DNA from 2 places in the Streptomyces sp. NPDC047079 genome. Region 1 is predicted to be linked to the other one. Evidence: predicted binding sites of a transcription regulator. Region 1 holds the regulator's gene; the other holds the start of a gene.

The links. The regulator HrcA, encoded in region 1, represses chaperone genes, less so after heat shock. The targets are predictions, from matches to a motif close to TTNGCACTCNGNNNNNCNGAGTGCNAA.
Region 2: the regulator HrcA is predicted to act here: its motif matches at 1,725-1,751, upstream of groES (co-chaperone GroES).

The regions. Positions count from the first base shown of each region.
Region 1 covers NZ_JBEYUZ010000001.1:499,205-502,515, reverse strand. Annotated here, with positions in the region: gene dnaJ (molecular chaperone DnaJ) at 1-667, opposite strand, end outside; gene hrcA (heat-inducible transcriptional repressor HrcA) at 668-1,684, opposite strand; gene ABZ823_RS02180 (MBL fold metallo-hydrolase) at 1,880-2,614, shown strand; gene ABZ823_RS02175 (DUF3097 domain-containing protein) at 2,661-3,311, shown strand, end outside.
Region 2 covers NZ_JBEYUZ010000002.1:349,389-352,699, forward strand. Annotated here, with positions in the region: gene groL (chaperonin GroEL) at 1-1,122, opposite strand, end outside; gene groES (co-chaperone GroES) at 1,270-1,578, opposite strand; gene ABZ823_RS04065 (polysaccharide deacetylase family protein) at 1,794-2,573, opposite strand; gene ABZ823_RS04070 (hypothetical protein) at 2,609-2,740, opposite strand; gene ABZ823_RS04075 (methyltransferase domain-containing protein) at 2,885-3,311, shown strand, end outside.

The DNA.
Region 1 (3,311 bases):
CGCCCGCGGGGATCTTGACGGTGAGCGTCCGGCGGGAGCGCACCCGGCCGTCGCCCGCGCACTCCGGGCAGGGGGTCGGGACGATCGTGCCGAAGCCCTGGCACTGGGGGCAGGGCCGGGAGGTCATGACCTGGCCCAGGAAGGACCGCGTGACCTGCGAGACCTCACCGCGACCACGGCACATGTCACAGGTCTGCGCGGACGTACCGGGCGCGGCGCCCTCGCCGTTGCAGGTGTTGCAGACGACGGCCGTGTCGACCTGGATGTCCTTCGTGGTACCGAAGGCCGCCTCGTCCAGCTCCACATCGAGGCGGATCATCGCGTCCTGGCCCCGGCGGGTGCGCGAGCGCGGACCGCGCTGCGACGCCGTACCGAAGAACGCGTCCATGATGTCCGAGAAGTTCCCGAAGCCGCCCGCGCCGAAGCCGCCCGCGCCTGCGGCGCCCGCCTGGGACAGGGGGTCGCCGCCGAGGTCGTAGACCTGCTTCTTCTGCGGGTCCGAGAGCACCTCGTACGCGGCGTTGATCTCCTTGAACCGCTCCTGCGTCTTGGGATCGGGGTTGACGTCCGGGTGCAGCTCGCGGGCGAGCCGGCGGAACGCCTTCTTGATCTCTTCCTGCGACGCGTCGCGGCGCACGCCGAGTACGGCGTAGTAGTCCGTGGCCACTTACGACTCCGCCAGGATCTGTCCGACGTACCGTGCCACCGCTCGTACCGCTCCCATCGTTCCCGGGTAATCCATGCGGGTCGGTCCGACCACGCCGAGTTTCGCTACTGCCTCGCCGCCCGAACCGTAGCCCACGGAGACCACCGACGTGGAGTTGAGTCCCTCGTGTGCGTTCTCATGGCCGATACGCACCCGCATGGCCGGATCCTTTGCCTCGCCCAGCAACTTGAGAAGGACGACCTGCTCCTCCAGCGCCTCCAGGACGGGGCGGATGGTGAGAGGGAAGTCATGCACGAAGCGGGTGAGGTTGGCGGTGCCGCCGATGATCAGCCGCTCCTCGGTCTCCTCCACGAGCGTCTCCAGGAGAGTGGAGAGCACCGTGGTGACCGTGCCCCGGTCCTCCGGGTCGAAGGCCTCGGACAGGTCCTGCACCAGTTGCGGGACGTCCGCGAAACGGCGGCCGGCGACCCGGCTGTTGAGCCGCGCCCGCAGATCCGCGAGAGACGTTTCTCCAAACGGCGCGGGGCAGTCGATCATGCGCTGCTCCACCCGGCCGGTGTCGGTGATCAGTACGAGCATCAGCCGTGCGGGCGCCATGGACAGCAGCTCCACGTGCCGCACCGTCGAACGGGTCAGCGACGGGTACTGCACCACGGCGACCTGCCGGGTGAGCTGCGCGAGCAGCCGTACCGTACGCGCCACGACGTCGTCGAGGTCGACGGCGCCCTCCAGGAAGTTCTGGATCGCGCGGCGCTCGGGCGGGCTCATCGGCTTGACGGCCGCGAGCTTGTCGACGAAGAGGCGGTAGCCCTTGTCCGTGGGGATGCGTCCGGCGCTGGTGTGCGGCTGGGCGATGTAGCCCTCCTCCTCCAGCACGGCCATGTCGTTGCGGACGGTGGCCGGGGAGACACCGAGACTGTGCCGTTCGGTGAGCGCCTTGGAACCCACCGGCTCCTCGGTGCCCACGTAGTCCTGGACGATGGCGCGCAGCACTTCGAGCCTGCGTTCACTGAGCATGCGCACACCTCCAGCGGTCTGTCCCCTTGACGCTTCCCCTGGCACTCTGCGCAGGTGAGTGCCAGCATTCCCGGGGCAAGTGTACGGCCGTCGGGTACGCCCCCGGCAAGGGCGGGCTCCATGCCGTGCCGAGGTGTACCGACCTGTCCCAGGGTGTCCCTGCCAGGGCCGGGTGTCTGCGGATAGCGTCGTGCCATGACGGTGTGGTGGGAAGGGTCCGGGTGGGAGGCGCTCAGCGCCCGGGCGGGGCGCACGCGGCTTCCGGGCTGGGACTGCACGGCCGGACTGGTGGTCGGGGATCATGCGGCGCTCATGATCGACGCGGGGTCGAGCCTGGGGGAGGGCGCGAGGCTGCGCACCGGGGCGCGGCGTCTGCTCGCGCCGCTCGGCGGGGACCGGCATGTGACACATCTCGCGCTGACGCACCCCCACTTCGACCATGTCCTCGGGGCGGGGGCGTTCACGGGCACGGAGGTGTTCGGGGCGGTGGGTGTCGACACGGTGTTCGTCCACGAGCGGGACGCGCTGGTCGCCGACGCGGTGCGGCACGGCCTGGACGCGGCCGAGGCGGCCGAGGCGGCGGACGCGCTGGTCCGCCCGCGCCACCAGGTCTCGGGCGAATGGACGCTGGACCTGGGCGGGGTGCGGGTGCTGCTGGCGAACGTGGGCCCGGCCCACACGGCCCACGATCTGGTGGTCCTCGTGCCCGGCGAGCGGGAGGTGGTGTTCTGCGGGGACCTGGTGGAGGAGTCCGGCGAGCCCCAGGCGGGCCCGGACGCGATTCCCTCGCACTGGCCGGCGGCCCTGGACCGGCTGCTCGAACTGGGCGGCCCGGACGCGGTGTACGTGCCGGGACACGGTGCCGTGGTGGACGCGGCGTTCGTCCGGGCGCAGCGCGACGCACTCGCGGCCCGTTTCGGCGTGTCGTGACGTCTTCCGCGGCCCCTGCGGCCGGACTTCTCCTATCGTCATCCGAATGCGCCAGTACTCACCGGACCTGACCCCGCCGTGGAAGAAGCCGAAGCCCGTTCCCGAGGTCCCGGCGGACCCCGGTCTGGTGGTCGAGGAGCCGCGCACCGGCTTCTGCGGCGCGGTGATCCGCTGCGAGGCGGGCACGGTGACCCTGGAGGACCGCTTCGGCAAGCACCGGGTGTTCCCGCTGGAGCCGCGGGGCTTCCTGCTGGAGGGCCGGGCGGTGACACTGGTGCGCCCGTCGAGGGCGCCGGTGCGTCCCACGCGTACGGCGTCGGGTTCGGTGGCCGTCCCGGGGGCGCGCGCGAGGGTGGCCCGCGCCGGCCGTATCTATGTGGAGGGCCGCCACGACGCGGAACTCGTCGAGAAGGTGTGGGGCGACGACCTGCGCATCGAGGGCGTGGTCGTGGAGTACCTGGAGGGCGTCGACGACCTGCCGTCGATCGTCTCCGCCTTCTCCCCCGGCCCCGACGCCCGTCTCGGCGTCCTGGTGGACCATCTGGTCCCCGGCAGCAAGGAGTGGCGGATCGCCGAGTCGGTGACGAGCGAGCACGCGCTGGTGGTGGGCCACCCGTACATCGACATCTGGGAGGCCGTGAAGCCGGCGGTCCTGGGGATCGGGGAGTGGCCGCGCATCCCGCACGGGCAGGACTGG
Region 2 (3,311 bases), on a different contig from region 1:
GCCGGCCAGCTTCGCGAGGCGCTCCTGGAGCTTCTCGCGGTCCCAGTCGGAGTCCGTGGTCTCGATCTCGGCCTTGATCTGGGCGATGCGGGCCGCGACGTCCTCGGACTTGCCGCCGCCGTCGACGATGGTCGTGTCGTCCTTGGTGACGGTCACGCGGCGGGCGGTGCCCAGCACGTCCAGGCCGACCTGGTCGAGCTTGAGGCCGACCTCCTCGGAGACGACCGTGGCGCCGGTGAGGACCGCGATGTCCTGGAGCATCGCCTTGCGGCGGTCACCGAAGCCGGGGGCCTTGACGGCGACGGCGTTGAAGGTGCCGCGGATCTTGTTCACGACGAGGGTGGACAGGGCCTCGCCCTCGACGTCCTCGGCGATGATCAGCAGCGGCTTGGAGGAGCCCGACTGGATGATCTTCTCCAGCAGCGGCAGCAGGTCCGCGATCGCGGAGATCTTGCCCTGGTTGATGAGGATGTACGGCTCGTCGAGAACGGCCTCCATGCGCTCCTGGTCCGTCACGAAGTACGGCGACAGGTAGCCCTTGTCGAAGGCCATGCCCTCGGTGAAGTCGAGCTCCAGACCGAAGGTGTTGGACTCCTCGACGGTGATGACACCGTCCTTGCCGACCTTGTCCATCGCCTCGGCGATGAGCTCGCCGACCTGCTGGTCCTGGGCGGACAGCGCGGCGACGGCGGCGATGTCGGACTTCTCGTCGATCGGGCGGGCGGTGGCCAGCAGGTCCTCGGAGACCGCGGCGACGGCCGCGTCGATGCCCTTCTTCAGGGCGGCCGGGGAGGCACCCGCGGCGACGTTCTTCAGACCCTCGCGCACCAGCGCCTGGGCAAGCACGGTGGCGGTGGTGGTGCCGTCACCCGCGACGTCGTTGGTCTTGGTCGCCACCTCCTTCACCAGCTGGGCGCCGAGGTTCTCGTACGGGTCCTCGACCTCCACCTCACGGGCGATGGTGACGCCGTCGTTGGTGATGGTCGGGGCGCCGAACTTCTTGTCGATGACGACGTTGCGGCCCTTGGGGCCGATCGTCACCTTGACCGTGTCGGCAAGCTTGTTGACGCCGCGCTCGAGGGCGCGACGGGCGTCCTCGTCGAATTTCAGGATCTTCGCCATGGAGCGTTTCAGTCCTCTCGTTGCAATGCTCGGCCGCCCTCCCGGAGCGGCCGCCACCGCGGTGAAGAACGAACCGCGCCCCCGGCGCCCGGCTGATCAATGCTCGCGGGGCCAGGGGCGCAGCTCAAAGCAGTCTGCTTCGGTGAATTACTTCTCGATGATCGCGAGCACGTCGCGAGCCGAGAGAACGAGGTATTCCTCGTTGTTGTACTTCACCTCGGTGCCGCCGTACTTGCTGTACAGCACGACGTCGCCGACCTTGACGTCAAGCTCGACGCGCTTGCCGTCCTCGATGCGGCCCGGGCCCACGGCGAGGACGACGCCCTCCTGGGGCTTCTCCTTCGCGGTGTCCGGAATGACCAGGCCAGAGGCCGTGGTCTGCTCGGCGTCCAGCGGCTGGACCACGATGCGGTCCTCGAGCGGCTTGATGGCAACCTTGGAGCTGGCGGTCGTCACGATCCGACCTCCCCCTTCGGAGATCTCGCGGGGTTAACTGTCTGAGGTGGCGACCAGGTCGATCCGTCGTCGCGGGTGCCGGACCTGCCCGTCGCTTCTTTGGCACTCTCCGGTGGCGAGTGCCAGAGCCGAGACTATGACCGCGATTAGCACTCGGTCAAGCGGAGTGCCAACGCGTGGCGGCGCGGCGCGAAAGCGGGGTGCCCGGCTCCGGCCTACAGGTAGTCCTCCAGGCGCCCCACCGTGAATCCCCTCGCCTGGATACGGCGCAGGAGACGGGTCGTCTCGGCGGTCAGGGAGGCAAGGGGCCGGCTCGCTTCGTGGGGCCGCACGATGTCCCCCGCGTGGGGTGCCGCGCCCCAGCCGTGGCGGCTGTCGGGGCTCGAGCCGGGGCGCCACAGGATCAGCGCCTTGATGCCGCAGTCGGCCGCGGCCCGCAGCGTCGTCCGGTCGTATCTGCCGTACGGGGGCCGCAGCAGCCAGGGCAGCACGCCCAGCCGTGCTTTCAGCCGGTCGCGCTGGCCGCAGATCTCGGCACGCTGCTCCGCGTACGGGCGGCCGCGCAGCGTGGCGCGGTCCAGGGTGTGGTTCTGGATGACCGCACCGGCGGCCCGCAGCCGCGCGACGCGCGCGTAGCCCGGCCCCACGGCGGTGTCAGTGAGGAACACACTGACCGGAAGCCGCAGTTCACGGACCATGTCGACAAACCGGGGGTCGTTCTCGGCGCCCTCGTCGTAGGTCAGGAAGACGACCTTGTCGTGGGTGGGGACACGGTCGAGCACCAGCGGCAGGCCCTCGTCCCCCCGGCCCGGGGGGCGGGTCGGGCGGGGTGCGGGCGCGAGCGGGGCGGCGAGGCCCCAGCGCCGGTAGGCACGTTCATGGGGTGCGTGCGCGCGGTGGACCCGCTGCGCCGCCTTCTTGCCGAGCCGTTCGATGGGGTCGACGGACTGCGCGCAGCCGGACAGCAACGCGGCGACGAGTGCTCCGGCGAGCATCGCCCGCACGCGACGCCCTCCCCACGGCCGTCCCCTCACAGGTGGTCCTCCAGGCGCGCCACGGCGCAGCCCCCGCAGCCGGACGCGAGAGCGGTGACGGCGAGGACCGTGCGGGCCGCGGGGGTGGCCGCCGTGCGCCGCGCGTACCGTGCACCGGGGCACCTCACGCGCCTCTTGAAACCGTTCGCACACTTTCGGTCATTTTGTCGTACGAGCTGCATGCTGTCGGATCCTTGCAGCCGCCGACTGCCCCGGCGGGCCGACACCGCGGCCGGACGCACGCCATCCACCGACTGGCCGACAATGGCCCCGTGAACGACCTCTCCCTCGACTCCCTGCTCAGCCCCGAGGGCCGCGCCCTTCTCGACGAGGTGCACGGCACCGCCCCGGCCGAGGAACTGGCCGTCGCCACCCGGCTGCGCCGCGAGCACCCCGCCGAACTGGTCTCGGCGGCCCTCACCCAGGCGCGGCTGCGCGAGCGGGCGGCGGCGAAGTTCGGGGCCGAGGACGCGCGGCGGATGTTCTTCACGCCGAACGGCGTCGAGCAGTCGACCAGGACGACGGTCGCCGCCCACCGGGCGGAGCGGCTGCGGGCGCTCGGCGTGACCTCCGTCGCCGATCTGTGCTGTGGCATCGGCGGCGACGCGATCGCACTCGCGCGGGCCGGCATCCGGGTGCTGGCCGTGGACCGCGACCCGTTGACCGCGGCGGTGGCGCGGGAGAACGCCGAGGCGCTCG